2 linked regions of the Algoriphagus sp. Y33 genome follow. The protein of the gene in region 1 interacts with the protein of each later gene in a pairwise test. Links are inferred from orthologs where the notes say so. Each region holds a gene or a part of one and is shown in the gene's direction. Other genes may lie near its edges. The genes, in order: def and ID165_RS23390.

Region 1 (6,211 bases):
CTCAATTTATTCCCCTTTTTTCTGTTAAAAAAAATTATTTTTGCAACATGCGAACTGTTGATGACTTTGAAAAGGCCTTAGTGGGAGATTTGGTTTCTGAAAACTATGTCTTTGCTTCTGTGCTGCATTATTTCGGAATCAGCTTCTATCAATACCCTACGGAGTCGCTTGAGGTGGTTTGCAAGAAACATAAAGTGCATTCCAGCCAGTTGATTACAGAGCTGGAATCATGGGCTCAACGGAAGGAGCCTTCCACCGAAGAGCTTTACCTAAATCCGATAGAAATTTTGGTTGCATACCTGAAAAAGAAGCACTATTACTTTGTGCGACAGGAATTGCCTTTTCTTTCCAATATCATCTCCGGAATAATACCGGAACCCCGGTTTGCTTCTTTGATGGCAGATCTTCGGATTATGTTTCCATTGTTTGTGGAGGATTTTATTCATCATATTCACGAAGAGGAAAGCAGGCTGTTCAAGAGAATTGAATTGCTTCAGGATATTGAAGAGAACAGATTTTCTCTGAAGGATGCGATTACGATTTTGGAAAGGGATCCCGTTCACCTGCTGGCCGATCAGCACGAGATTCATGAGGATGAGATGGAAGGAATTAGGAGACTGACCACTGATTATTCGTTGGAGCCGAATGCCCCGCTTACCATGAAAGTGCTTTATCATGAGTTGCAGAATTTCGAGCACGAACTAAGGATTCATGCAAAGATTGAAGATGAACTCCTTTTTCCGAAGGCTGTAGAGCTGGAAAGAGAAGCACTACGTCAAATTCGTAAAAAAACGGGGAAAAACTGATGCCCAGAATACTTGCGATTGATCTGGGAACTAAAAGAACGGGGCTAGCCGTTACCGATTCACTGAAAATGTTGGCCAATCCTTTGGAGACTATCGAGACTTCTAAGCTTCTCGATTATCTAAAAAGCTACTTCATAAAAGAAGAAGTGGATACCCTGGTCCTTGGCTACCCTAAGAGATTGAATGGTCAGGACAATGAGATGACTCCCAAAGTGATTACCATGAAGGACAGGCTTTCAAAGGCTTTTCCGGATAAAAGAATTGAACTTGTTGATGAACGGTTCACTTCCAAAATGGCCATGCAGAGCATGATTTCCATGGGAAGTAAAAAGAAAGACAGAAAAGAAAAAGCCGGGAACTTAGATAAGGTGAGTGCGGCAATTATTCTACAATCCTATTTAGAGAGACAATGATTTACCCAATAGTTGCCTACGGTAACCCTATATTGAAGAAAGAGGCAGAAGAAATTACCGAAGGCACAGCACTTGACGAACTGATCAAGAATATGTTTGCCACTATGGATAATGCCAGTGGAGTAGGGCTTGCGGCACCTCAAATCAATCAGGGTATCAGCCTTTTTGTGATCGATAGCACGTTGATGCTGGACGAAGATGATGAAGAAGTCGGAATTCGAAGGGCTTTTATAAATCCGATAATTTTGGATGAATATGGGGATGATTACAGCTTCGAGGAAGGATGTCTGAGTATTCCTGAAGTCCGAGCGGAGATCACGCGTCCGGAGACATTGACTATCGAGTATTACGATGAAAACTGGAATCTGAAGGAGGAGGAATTCTCAGGGATGACAGCTCGTGTGATTCAGCATGAATACGATCACTTGGAAGGAATTCTATTCGTGGACTACCTGAAAGGCCTGAAGAAACGACTGGTAAAATCCAAGTTGATTGATGTAAGTAAGGGTAAAATATCCACTGATTACCGAATGATTTACCCGCTAAAATGATCAAAGCAGACCAACTCACCATAGCACTTGTACAAACGGATCTTCATTGGAAAGATAAAGTTGCCAATCTGGCTATGCTGGAAGAGAAGCTTTGGGGAGTAGAAGAGGGAGTTGATTTGATTATCCTGCCGGAAATGTTTCCCACAGGATTTAGCATGGATGCAGCTGAACTCGCTGAACCCATGAATCTTACTGTCTGCAAGTGGATGCGACAGATCGCTGAACAGAAAAACACCACCATTACGGGAAGTGCGATTATCAATGTGGACGGGAAGTTTTACAATCGCTTACTTTGGGTGAGTCCTGACGGAATGATTCAGCACTATGACAAGCGGCATCTGTTCAGAATGGCAGAAGAAGGGAAGTCTTTTACTGCGGGAGAACGGCTGCCGGTTTTTACTTTGCAAGGCTGGAAGATTTGTCCACAGGTTTGCTATGATCTTAGATTTCCTGTCTGGTCTAGAAATAGGATGATCGGTGGGGAATTGGCCTATGATCTTATTTTTTATATTGCCTCATGGCCGGCAGCGAGAGTTTCCGCTTGGGATGCGCTTTTGCCGGCAAGGGCTATAGAGAATTTGTCTTATTCCATTGGGGTGAATAGAGTGGCAGAGGATGGGAATGGAATAGCGTACAACGGACATTCTGCCGTCTATGACTTCAAAGGGAATCAGCTTAGTTTTTTGGGAGAAAGCGAGAAAATCACCCTTGTGACCTTGGAGATGGAGGCACTGGATGGCTATCGGGAGAAATTTCCGGCTTGGATGGACGCAGATGATTTTTTGGTCAAGTAATCCTTTTTTCAGACAGTCAGTACTTTATGCGAGCGGAATTTGAAACAAGGATATTTTCCGTATTTTAGCCGCGATATTTTAAGACCCTGTTTCTCTTTTTCCATTCCATTTTGAAGTAAAATGAGTAAGACCGAAGAATGGTCGATTGAAGATTCCGGGTGTAACTAGCCTTTTTGAATTCTTAAAACCATGAGTAACCAAACTCCAAAAATCCTCTATACGCTGACTGATGAAGCTCCGGCTTTGGCCACGTATTCCCTATTGCCCATTGTAGAAGCATTTACCAAATCTGCCGGAGTATCGGTAGAGACACGTGATATTTCGCTTTCTGCCAGAATCATCGCCAACTTCCCTGAGTTTCTGACTCCTGAGCAGCAGCTGCCTGATACCTTGGCGGAATTGGGAGATATTGCCAAAACCCCTGAAGCCAATATTGTAAAGCTTCCGAATATTTCTGCGTCAATTCCTCAGCTAAAAGCTGCGATCAAGGAGCTTCAGTCGCAGGGATATGGGCTTCCGGATTATCCGGAGGAGCCAAAAACTGACGAGGAAAAGAAGATTAAAAGCAAATACGACAAAATCAAAGGTTCTGCGGTGAATCCTGTACTCCGTGAAGGAAACTCAGACCGTAGAGCTCCTCAAGCAGTGAAGGCTTACGCACGGAAGCATCCGCATTCTATGGGAAAGTGGTCGGCAGACTCCAAGTCTCATGTGGATAGTATGACGGAAGGTGATTTTTACGGAAGCGAAAAATCCCACACCATGGCGGATGAGGCTGTTGTTTCAATTGAATTGCAAGGTGCGGACGGCAGAAAAGAGATTCTTAAATCCGGACTGAAGATTCAGGCAGGCGAAGTAATAGATGCTTCTACTATGAGTATTGCTGCTTTGACGGCATTTCTGAGAAAAGCAAAAGCTGATGCAAAAGACCAGGGTGTTCTTTTCTCCCTTCATATGAAAGCCACGATGATGAAGGTTTCTGATCCTATCATCTTTGGCCATGCAGTGAAAGTGTTTTTTGAGCCCGTTTTTGCCAAGCATATTGCTTCTTTCAACGAGGTAGGAATTGATGTGAATAATGGATTCGGAGACTTGATCTCCAATCTGGATAAACTTTCTATTCCGAAGAGAACCGAGGTAGAGGCTGATATTGAAGCTTGCCTTGCAGATAGTCCGGATTTGGCTATGGTTAATTCCGACAAAGGGATTACCAATCTACATGTGCCAAGTGATATCATTATCGACGCCTCTATGCCAGCGATGATTAGGACTTCCGGTCAGATGTGGAATAAGTCCGGCAAACTCCAGGATACCAAGGCGATCATCCCGGATAGATCTTATGCAGGTGTTTATCAGGCTACGATTGATTTTTGCCGCACGCATGGAGCTTTTGATCCATCTACTATGGGTTCTGTGCCTAACGTAGGGCTAATGGCTCAAAAAGCTGAAGAATATGGATCTCATGATAAAACTTTCGAAATCCCTTATGCAGGTACGGTAAAAGTACTGGATCAAAACGGGCATGAAATCTTTTCGCACGAGGTGGAAGCGGGAGATATTTGGAGAATGTGCCAAACAAAAGATGCGCCTATCCAGGATTGGGTAAAATTGGCCGTGACCAGAGCAAGACTTTCTAATACTCCGGCTATCTTCTGGTTAGATCCTCAGCGCGCACATGATGCAGAGCTGATCAAAAAAGTAAATAAGTACTTATTGGAGCATGATCAGACTGGACTGGAGATTTCTATACTTTCACCTGTGGAGGCAACAAATCTTTCTTTGGCGCGCATCAAAGAAGGCATGGACACGATTTCTGTTACGGGAAATGTATTGAGAGATTACTTGACTGATTTGTTCCCGATTTTGGAATTGGGTACTTCAGCCAAAATGCTTTCAATCGTGCCGTTGATGAACGGCGGTGGCTTGTTTGAAACCGGAGCAGGTGGATCTGCGCCAAAGCACGTGGAGCAATTCGTCACCGAAGGCCACTTGCGTTGGGATTCCTTAGGTGAATTTCTTGCACTTGCTGTTTCTCTAGAGCATTTGGGACAGACGTTCCATAACGACAAAGCTTTGCTGCTTGCCGAGACGCTTGATCAGGCTACGGGGAAGTGGCTCGAAAATGACAAGTCTCCTGCAAGAGTAGTTGGAAAATTGGACAACAGAGGAAGCCATTTCTACATTGCACTTTACTGGGCAGAAGCACTTGCTGCGCAAAATAAAGATGGGGATTTGAAAGCTAAATTCATTCCGGTTGCAAAAGTATTGGCTGAAAAAGAAGTTGCAATTGTAGCTGAATTGAACGGTTCACAAGGGGTACCGGTAACTATCGGTGGTTATTTTAGGCCTGATGCAGCATTGGCTTCTCAGGCAATGAGGCCAAGCGCTACGCTTAATGAAGTGTTGGCACAATTGGTATAATTATCGATTTTCACAAAAAAACCGGGCGAAATCCCGGTTTTTTTGTTTATGCAATTCATTGAGAAGAAAATATAGCCTGTTTTTTATTTCCCAATCCAAAAATCACGTTTCACAAATTGGATTATTTCTCCTCAAAACCCAAAAAAACACTTTCATTTACCTTCATGAAATCCTTGATCACTGATGCGTAAATACATTCCCTCCAAATGGATAAATACGTAGCCAGTTTTTTTGCTGGGCTATGGTTGCTGTTTCAAACGTTAAAAATTGCCTAATTCAGATTTCAAAATAGGCAAAAGCATTGTAAAATGAGATTTTTCAGAATTTTTAAGAAAAAAATAATCATCGAAATCGATTGTATTTAATCTGGCTTTTATTGGATTGCCAGATAGTTTGGGCTAGCCAAATAAATGTAATAACTTAGCCATCCCAGAGAGATTTTTAGCCAAAAGAGGCATGTACTCTAAGGGGAGATTTAGGAATCAAACCTATACGTAAAATCAAAATAACAATGAGCAAAATTAAAGTTGGAATCAACGGATTCGGTAGAATCGGACGTTTGGCGTTCAGAGTTGCACAAGAAAGAGAAGATATCCAGGTAGTAGCGATCAATGACTTGATCGACGTCGACTACATGGCATATATGCTTAAGTACGACTCTACTCACGGTACCTTCAAAGGCACAGTAGAGGTGAAAGACGGCCAATTGGTAGTAAATGGAAATAGCATCCGTGTTACTTCAGAGAAAAGCCCTGCCAACCTTAAGTGGGGTGAAGTAGGGGCTGATTATGTGATCGAATCAACAGGTATTTTCTTGACTAAAGAAACTGCACAAGGTCACATCGATGCAGGCGCTAAGAAAGTAGTAATGTCTGCACCGTCAAAGGATGATACGCCGATGTTCGTAATGGGTGTGAATGAAGATTCTTATACCTCTGACATGGTTTTTGTATCTAATGCTTCCTGTACTACAAACTGTTTGGCTCCAATCGCCAAAGTATTGAATGACAACTGGGGAATCGAGGAAGGTTTGATGACTACAGTTCACGCGACTACTGCTACACAGAAAACTGTTGACGGACCTTCTGCTAAGGACTGGAGAGGTGGCCGTGGCGCAGGGCAAAATATAATCCCTTCTTCTACGGGAGCTGCTAAAGCGGTGGGTAAGGTGATTCCTGAACTTAACGGTAAATTGACCGGTATGGCATTCAGAGTTCCTACTCCTG
Region 2 (6,180 bases), 5.7 Mb from region 1 along the record:
TAACTTCAAGGTAATTATCAGTCACATTAATCAATTCTACAAATTTCGGAGAGCCTGTTTTCGGATTGAATAAAAGCTCATTTATCAAAACATCCCCAATTTCAGCCTGCACAGGCAGCACAAGCTGCACAGGCTCTACTTGGACAAACTTATTTCCTGAGCAATCCATCAAGCCGCTTATGCTCAACTCATACACCGTATTGGGGAAAACTTCCTGAGAGAAAACAACATGGACTTGCCCGGAGCCTGACAGGATCGTAGTATCTATCTCCAAACTTGGTTCAAATAAAAAATTAGACTTGCCAAAACCCGGTAGTAGTGGTTTTGAAAAATTCAATTGCAGGCTTCCTGCAGAAGTGAATTCATAGGAAGCTAGAGCAGGAGGACTTTCATCAGGCGACAAGTCAAAGACTGAATTTTGTCTTCCTGGTGTTCCCCTTATTGGATCAACAGATGGAACTAGAAATTCACTTTGCTCACAGGCATAAAACGGATTGGTAACTTCCAAACTGTAACCTCCACCCGCAAACTCACTTCCTCCCCAGCTATTTGTAGAATAGGAAATGATGTCAATCAGATTTCCCCGATCGTCTTTTAAACTTAGCTGATCACCTGAATTCAACAGAGTAGGCCAACTTCTTATAGGAATTACTTTTCCATAATCCTCCAAAAATGCAGCTTGATTTTCAGCAGCCAGAAGCAGGAATTCTCCCGGTCGAATCCATTCTTCTTGTAAATTCACGGTGGATCTGGAATTAGACCAAGATATTCCGTCAAGCCTGATCTCGTATTCTCCTGCATGATAAACCTCCACATATTCTACATTCGGAAGATCGAGGTCAGGTTTGGGAGCAGGCATGAGTTCGTTGATCACAAGCATTTTGGAAGGAATAAAAGTAGGATCCCAAAACTGAAAGGAAATCAGCGTATCGCGAAGGAAATTTCCATCCAAATCAGGAATTTGTGAAATCCCTACATCATACGTCTCTCCCATTTCCAGCTTTTCTTGAAAAGTCAAATACACTAAAGAATCAGAATTGAGTTTAGCACTTACGGGCTCCTGTCCAGCCAGCCTATAGTTGATAAGAAATTCAGAAAAGACGGGATCCAATGCTTCATCAAATTGAATCTCAACTTGTTTTTCATCATAACCACGGACATGCTTGACCTTTGGGGGAGTTTTATCCTCTACAATTTCCCCAAAGTCAAAATCATCCATCAGCCATTTTGCACAAGTCCCTGTACCTGGTCCGTAGCGGATTTCCAGACGGAGAAAAACTTCCACATCTTCAGAAAAATCATCCGGCAAGACCAACTCAAACAACCTAAAATCCTGATCTTCATTACCAAACTCCATTGCTCCTCCTAAGATTTCCCGCTCATAATAATCTCCATCCAATTCCCTTCCCAAGCTATAATAAACCTCCGCAGCTCTGTTGCCAGAGCCATTTTTGACTGACCTGGCCCAGAACCGCACTTTTGGGGCATTGAGGTTTTGTGGCGAAAGTCTAATTGTAATTTCACCATTGAAAGAAGAAATAGGCTGCACTGCCAAAGCTTTGCTTCCATTTCTACCTAGTCCATTTGCCTGATAAATACGGGAAGAACTACCCCTGAGCTCATTCGCATACCAGTCGGGCAAAAATTCATTGGGATAATTCTGGACGACAAATTCACTTTCAAAATCCTGGCTCAGATTGTTAACCTGAGCTTCCTCTGAATCACTCTGCACGAAAACAGAGAAATAGATCAATTGCCAAATAAAAAATAAGCCTGCCATATCCTTGTCAGATAAAAAGTGTAACCTAAATATACTAATCAAAATTATCTCAAACTATGCTTTATGTTGATTTTTATGGGGTTTTGATTAAAATTTTTGGGGGACAGGCCTGAAAATGAATCCGTAGCACTTACTTTTGTGCTTCAAAAATTTTCAACAACTACTTAAAATCTGATGAAATTAGCAGTGGTAGGAGCTACCGGCTTGGTAGGCTCAGAAATCCTAGAGGTGCTCGCAGAGCACAATTTCCCTTTTGACGAACTTCTATTAGTCGCCAGCGAGCGATCAGTAGGTAAACAGATCGAATACAAGGGTAAACCCTACACTGTTATCGGTCTTGCTGAGGCTGTTTCATTGAAACCTGAGGTGGCTATTTTTTCAGCTGGCGGGAGCACTTCCACAGAATGGGCTCCTAAGTTTGCTGAAGTAGGTACTATTGTCATCGATAATTCTTCAGCCTGGAGAATGGATCCGACCAAAAAACTGATCGTTCCGGAAATCAACGCAAAAGAACTGACCAAAGAAGATAAGATTATCGCAAATCCAAATTGCTCTACCATCCAAATGGTATTGGCTCTGGAGCCTTTGCGCCAGCGCTACGGCATCAAAAGAGTAGTGGTATCCACTTACCAGTCGGTGACAGGTACGGGCAAAGCGGCAGTGGATCAGATGATGGCTGAGCGTGCAGGCGAAACCCCAGAAATGGTCTATCCGCACAAAATCGACATGAACGTACTTCCCCATATAGATGTGTTCCAGGACAACGGCTATACAAAAGAGGAAATGAAGATGATCAAGGAGACCAAGAAAATCTTCAGTGATGATACAATCCAAGTAACTGCAACTACAGTGAGAATCCCAACTATGGGTGGCCACTCGGAGGCAGTAAACGTGGAGTTCAAAGAAGACTTTGATTTGGCTGAGGTTCGTGAATTGCTGGCTGCAGCTCCGGGAGTAATCGTACAGGATGACCCGGCCAACTTCATCTACCCTATGCCGATCACTGCGCATAAGAAAGACGAGGTATTCGTAGGCCGCTTGAGAAGAGATGAATCTCAGGCGAATACGCTGAATATGTGGATTGTAGCTGACAACCTTAGAAAAGGCGCAGCAACCAATGCAGTACAAATCGCTGAATACGCACTCGCAAACGGCTTGATTTAATGGATTTGACCCAATATCATCGGGCCGACTTCCAACAATTTGTGCAGGATCATCTTACCGAAGATCCTGCACTTTTGCTTTTTAGGCATCAGGGCAAAACTGATTTTGACCTAAAGGCAGCCGTACAACAGATCTCAGCAAGACAAAAAGCAGCCAAGAAACTTCCTACTTGGACATCCAAACCTGAACTGATCTTCCCCCCTTCTATTTCTTTGGAGCAAAGCTCATCCGAGCAAACTGCTGAATTTAAGGCCAGGAAGAGAAAAGGTCAGCTGATGATAGATCTCACTGGAGGATTTGGAGTGGATAGTTATTTCTTAAGCAAGCATTTTGAAAAAGCCATTTACTGCGAGCAGCAGGAGGAACTGGCGGAGATTGCAAAGCATAATTTAGATATTCTTGCCCCGTCTAAATTCACTATCGCAACAGGTAACGGACTGACCTTTTTGGTTCAGACTGAACACCATTTTGACCTGATCTATGCTGACCCTGCACGTAGAGGAAAAGGCAACCAAAAGCTTTACAAACTGGCGGATTGCGAGCCTGATGTGGTCAGCTCATGGGAAATGATGAAAAGCAAAGCCGACTCGATTTTGTTGAAAGTATCGCCTATGCTGGATATTTCTCAGGCACTCAGTGAGCTTCCTGATATCAGGAAGGTGCAAGTGATTTCCGTAAAAAATGAAGTGAAAGAGTTGCTCTTACACTGGAGCAAAAGCTCTTCGGAATTTCCTTTGGCAGTAGAAGCTATTGATCTGAGTGGCAGGGAAACTTGTTTTTCATTTGAGCCAAGCGAGGAAGAAGAAATTACTTCAAAGTTCGGGAAAGTAGACAAGTATTTGATTGAGCCATTTTCAGCAGTATTAAAGGCTGGGGCATTTAAGACATTTGGAGAACGATTTGGCTTGAGAAAACTAGACCCAAATAGCCACTTGTACACTTCATCTGAAGTTCCGAAAGAAATCCCCGCTAGAATATTCCAAGTGATTCAGGAAGTACAGCCCAAGAAAACTGAGATTAAAAAGTTATTTCCTTCAGGAAAAGTGAATGTAATTACCCGAAATTACGCCACAGGTTCTGAAATTTTGAAGAAAAAACTAGGAGTAAAAGACGGTGGGGAAGATTTTTTGATCGGCACAAAAACCCAAAGCGGATTCAAGGTTTTTTGGTGTAGCTTGGCTAAGCTAGAATAAAGAACTTCGGATAGGCTTTAAGTTTCTAATCCCAGCCAGGATAGCTCATAGCACTCAATTGCCATAACAATCCAAATGAAGTAAATAAAAAAAGCTTCACTAGTCCGGCATGTGGGGAAGAAGGACAACACATTGAATCTGCTGACTTTGCGAAAACTTAGCGCACTTTGCGGCTAAAAAGAAAAAAGTGAAGGATCACTCCTTCACTTCTTCATAATCGACGTACTCACCGCCTTTAATATCCTTGTGAATCTTTTCTTGTTGCCGTTTTGGGACATAATCCACGACTACCTCATCCTTCGGGGTAGAAGCATGCCGCTGGGCACGTTGCTCCTCCCTGGCCACTTCATTCACCTGCTGGGCAAACTTAGCCAATTTGCTTCGAAGGAAATATCGGATTAGCTGGCCCAGAAGCCAGCCAATCCCTAAAAGAATAACTACAAATTTTAATAATCCGCCCATCGGCTCTTTTTTTTGGTTCGAAATTATCTACTCAGATACAGATTTCTCTCTGCGTAGATTTTCAAGAAATAATCATCCATCAGATCATCGATAAAGTAAATCGCTTCACCGGTGGATTTCATTTCAGGACCCAATTCTTTATTTACTTTCGGGAATTTATGGAAAGAGAAAACAGGCTCTTTGATAGCATAACCTTTCTTGTAAGGTTTGAATTCAAAATCGGTAACTTTTTTCTCTCCCAACATCACCTTTACGGCGTAATTCACATAAGGTTCTCTATAAGCCTTGCAAATAAACGGCACTGTACGGGAAGCTCTCGGGTTTGCCTCGATGATATAGACCTTATCGTTTTTGATTGCAAACTGAATATTGATCAATCCGACAGTTCTCAGGGCAAGGGCAATTTTCTCCGTGTATGTTTCGATCTGGCGAATCACCAAATCTCCCAAGTTATATGGAGGAAGTACGGCGTAAGAATCACCTGAGTGGATTCCCGCAGGCTCAATATGCTGCATGATTCCGATGATATATACATTCTCCCCATCACAAATCGCATCAGCTTCCGCTTCAATAGCCCCTTCCAGAAAGTGATCGAGCAGAATCTCGTTATTGGGAATATCTCTCAGCACATCCACCACATGCTGCTCCAGTTCCTTCTCATTGATCACGATCTTCATCCCTTGACCACCCAACACGTAGCTGGGACGTACTAAAAGAGGAAATCCTATCGTCTTACAAAGCTCTAGCGCTTCGTCAGTATTGTGAATCGTTCCAAACTCAGGATAAGGAACATCCAGATCTTTCAAAAGAGACGAAAATCTACCTCTGTCTTCAGCCAAATCCAAAGCCTCGAAGCTTGTACCGATAATCTTGATACCGTATTTCTCCAGCTTCTCAGCAAGCTTCAAGGCAGTCTGCCCTCCCAGCTGCACGATCACACCCTCAGGCTGCTCGTGAAGGATGATCTCGTAGATATGCTCCCAGAATACCGGCTCAAAGTAAAGTTTATCCGCAATATCAAAGTCCGTTGAAACCGTCTCCGGATTACAATTGATCATGATCGTCTCATAGCCACACTCCTTAGCCGCCAAAACTCCATGTACACAAGAGTAATCGAATTCAATTCCCTGACCTACGCGGTTCGGACCAGAGCCTAGTACTACTACTTTTTTACGGTCTGATTTTACAGATTCATTTTCAGATCCAAAAGAAGAGTAATAATACGGAGTCTTAGCTTCGAATTCTGCTGCGCAGGTATCCACCAATTTATACACACGCTTGATGCCCATTTCCTTGTATCGCTTGTCGAAAACTTCGCTTTCCAAGCAATCAAACAGGTGCGCAATCTGGCGGTCAGCATAGCCTTTACGTTTAGCCAGGTCCATCAATTCCACAGGAATTGTATCTAACTTATATTTCCCTATTTCCTTTTCCAAGTGGATCAATTCCTCAATCTGCTTCAAGAACCACTTGTCGATCTTGGTCAGATCCTGGATAGTACGGAAGGAAATCCCAAGCTTGAATGCATCATAGATATGGAAAAGTCTGTTCCAGCTGGGATTGGCCAAGGAATACAAAATC

What was found.
Region 2: the proteins of def (region 1) and ID165_RS23390 interact in binary tests that used the Escherichia coli proteins (3 or more experiments, as listed by UniProt). The link is inferred for Algoriphagus sp. Y33 from one-to-one orthologs.

The regions. Positions count from the first base shown.
Region 1 is NZ_CP061947.1:34,295-40,505, forward strand. Bases 1-2,992 are described here. They hold def (peptide deformylase), read left to right. Parts: upstream 1-1,215; coding sequence 1,216-1,770; downstream 1,771-2,992. Other genes in these bases: ID165_RS00135 (hemerythrin domain-containing protein), read left to right, coding at 48-806; ruvX (Holliday junction resolvase RuvX), read left to right, coding at 806-1,219; ID165_RS00150 (amidohydrolase), read left to right, coding at 1,767-2,564; ID165_RS00155 (NADP-dependent isocitrate dehydrogenase), read left to right, coding at 2,754-2,992. Outside these bases: more of ID165_RS00155, read left to right, coding at 2,993-4,985; gap (type I glyceraldehyde-3-phosphate dehydrogenase), read left to right, coding at 5,497-6,211. UniProt on the Escherichia coli protein: Removes the formyl group from the N-terminal Met of newly synthesized proteins. Requires at least a dipeptide for an efficient rate of reaction. N-terminal L-methionine is a prerequisite for activity but the enzyme has broad specificity at other positions.
Region 2 is NZ_CP061947.1:5,687,194-5,693,373, reverse strand. What follows is about bases 989-3,949. They hold ID165_RS23390 (aspartate-semialdehyde dehydrogenase), read left to right. Parts: upstream 989-1,954; coding sequence 1,955-2,944; downstream 2,945-3,949. Other genes in these bases: ID165_RS23385 (class I SAM-dependent methyltransferase), read left to right, coding at 2,944-3,949; ID165_RS23395 (lamin tail domain-containing protein), read right to left, coding at 989-1,780. Also shown: more of ID165_RS23395, read right to left, coding at 1-988; more of ID165_RS23385, read left to right, coding at 3,950-4,137; ID165_RS23380 (DUF4834 family protein), read right to left, coding at 4,333-4,599; carB (carbamoyl-phosphate synthase large subunit), read right to left, coding at 4,623-6,180.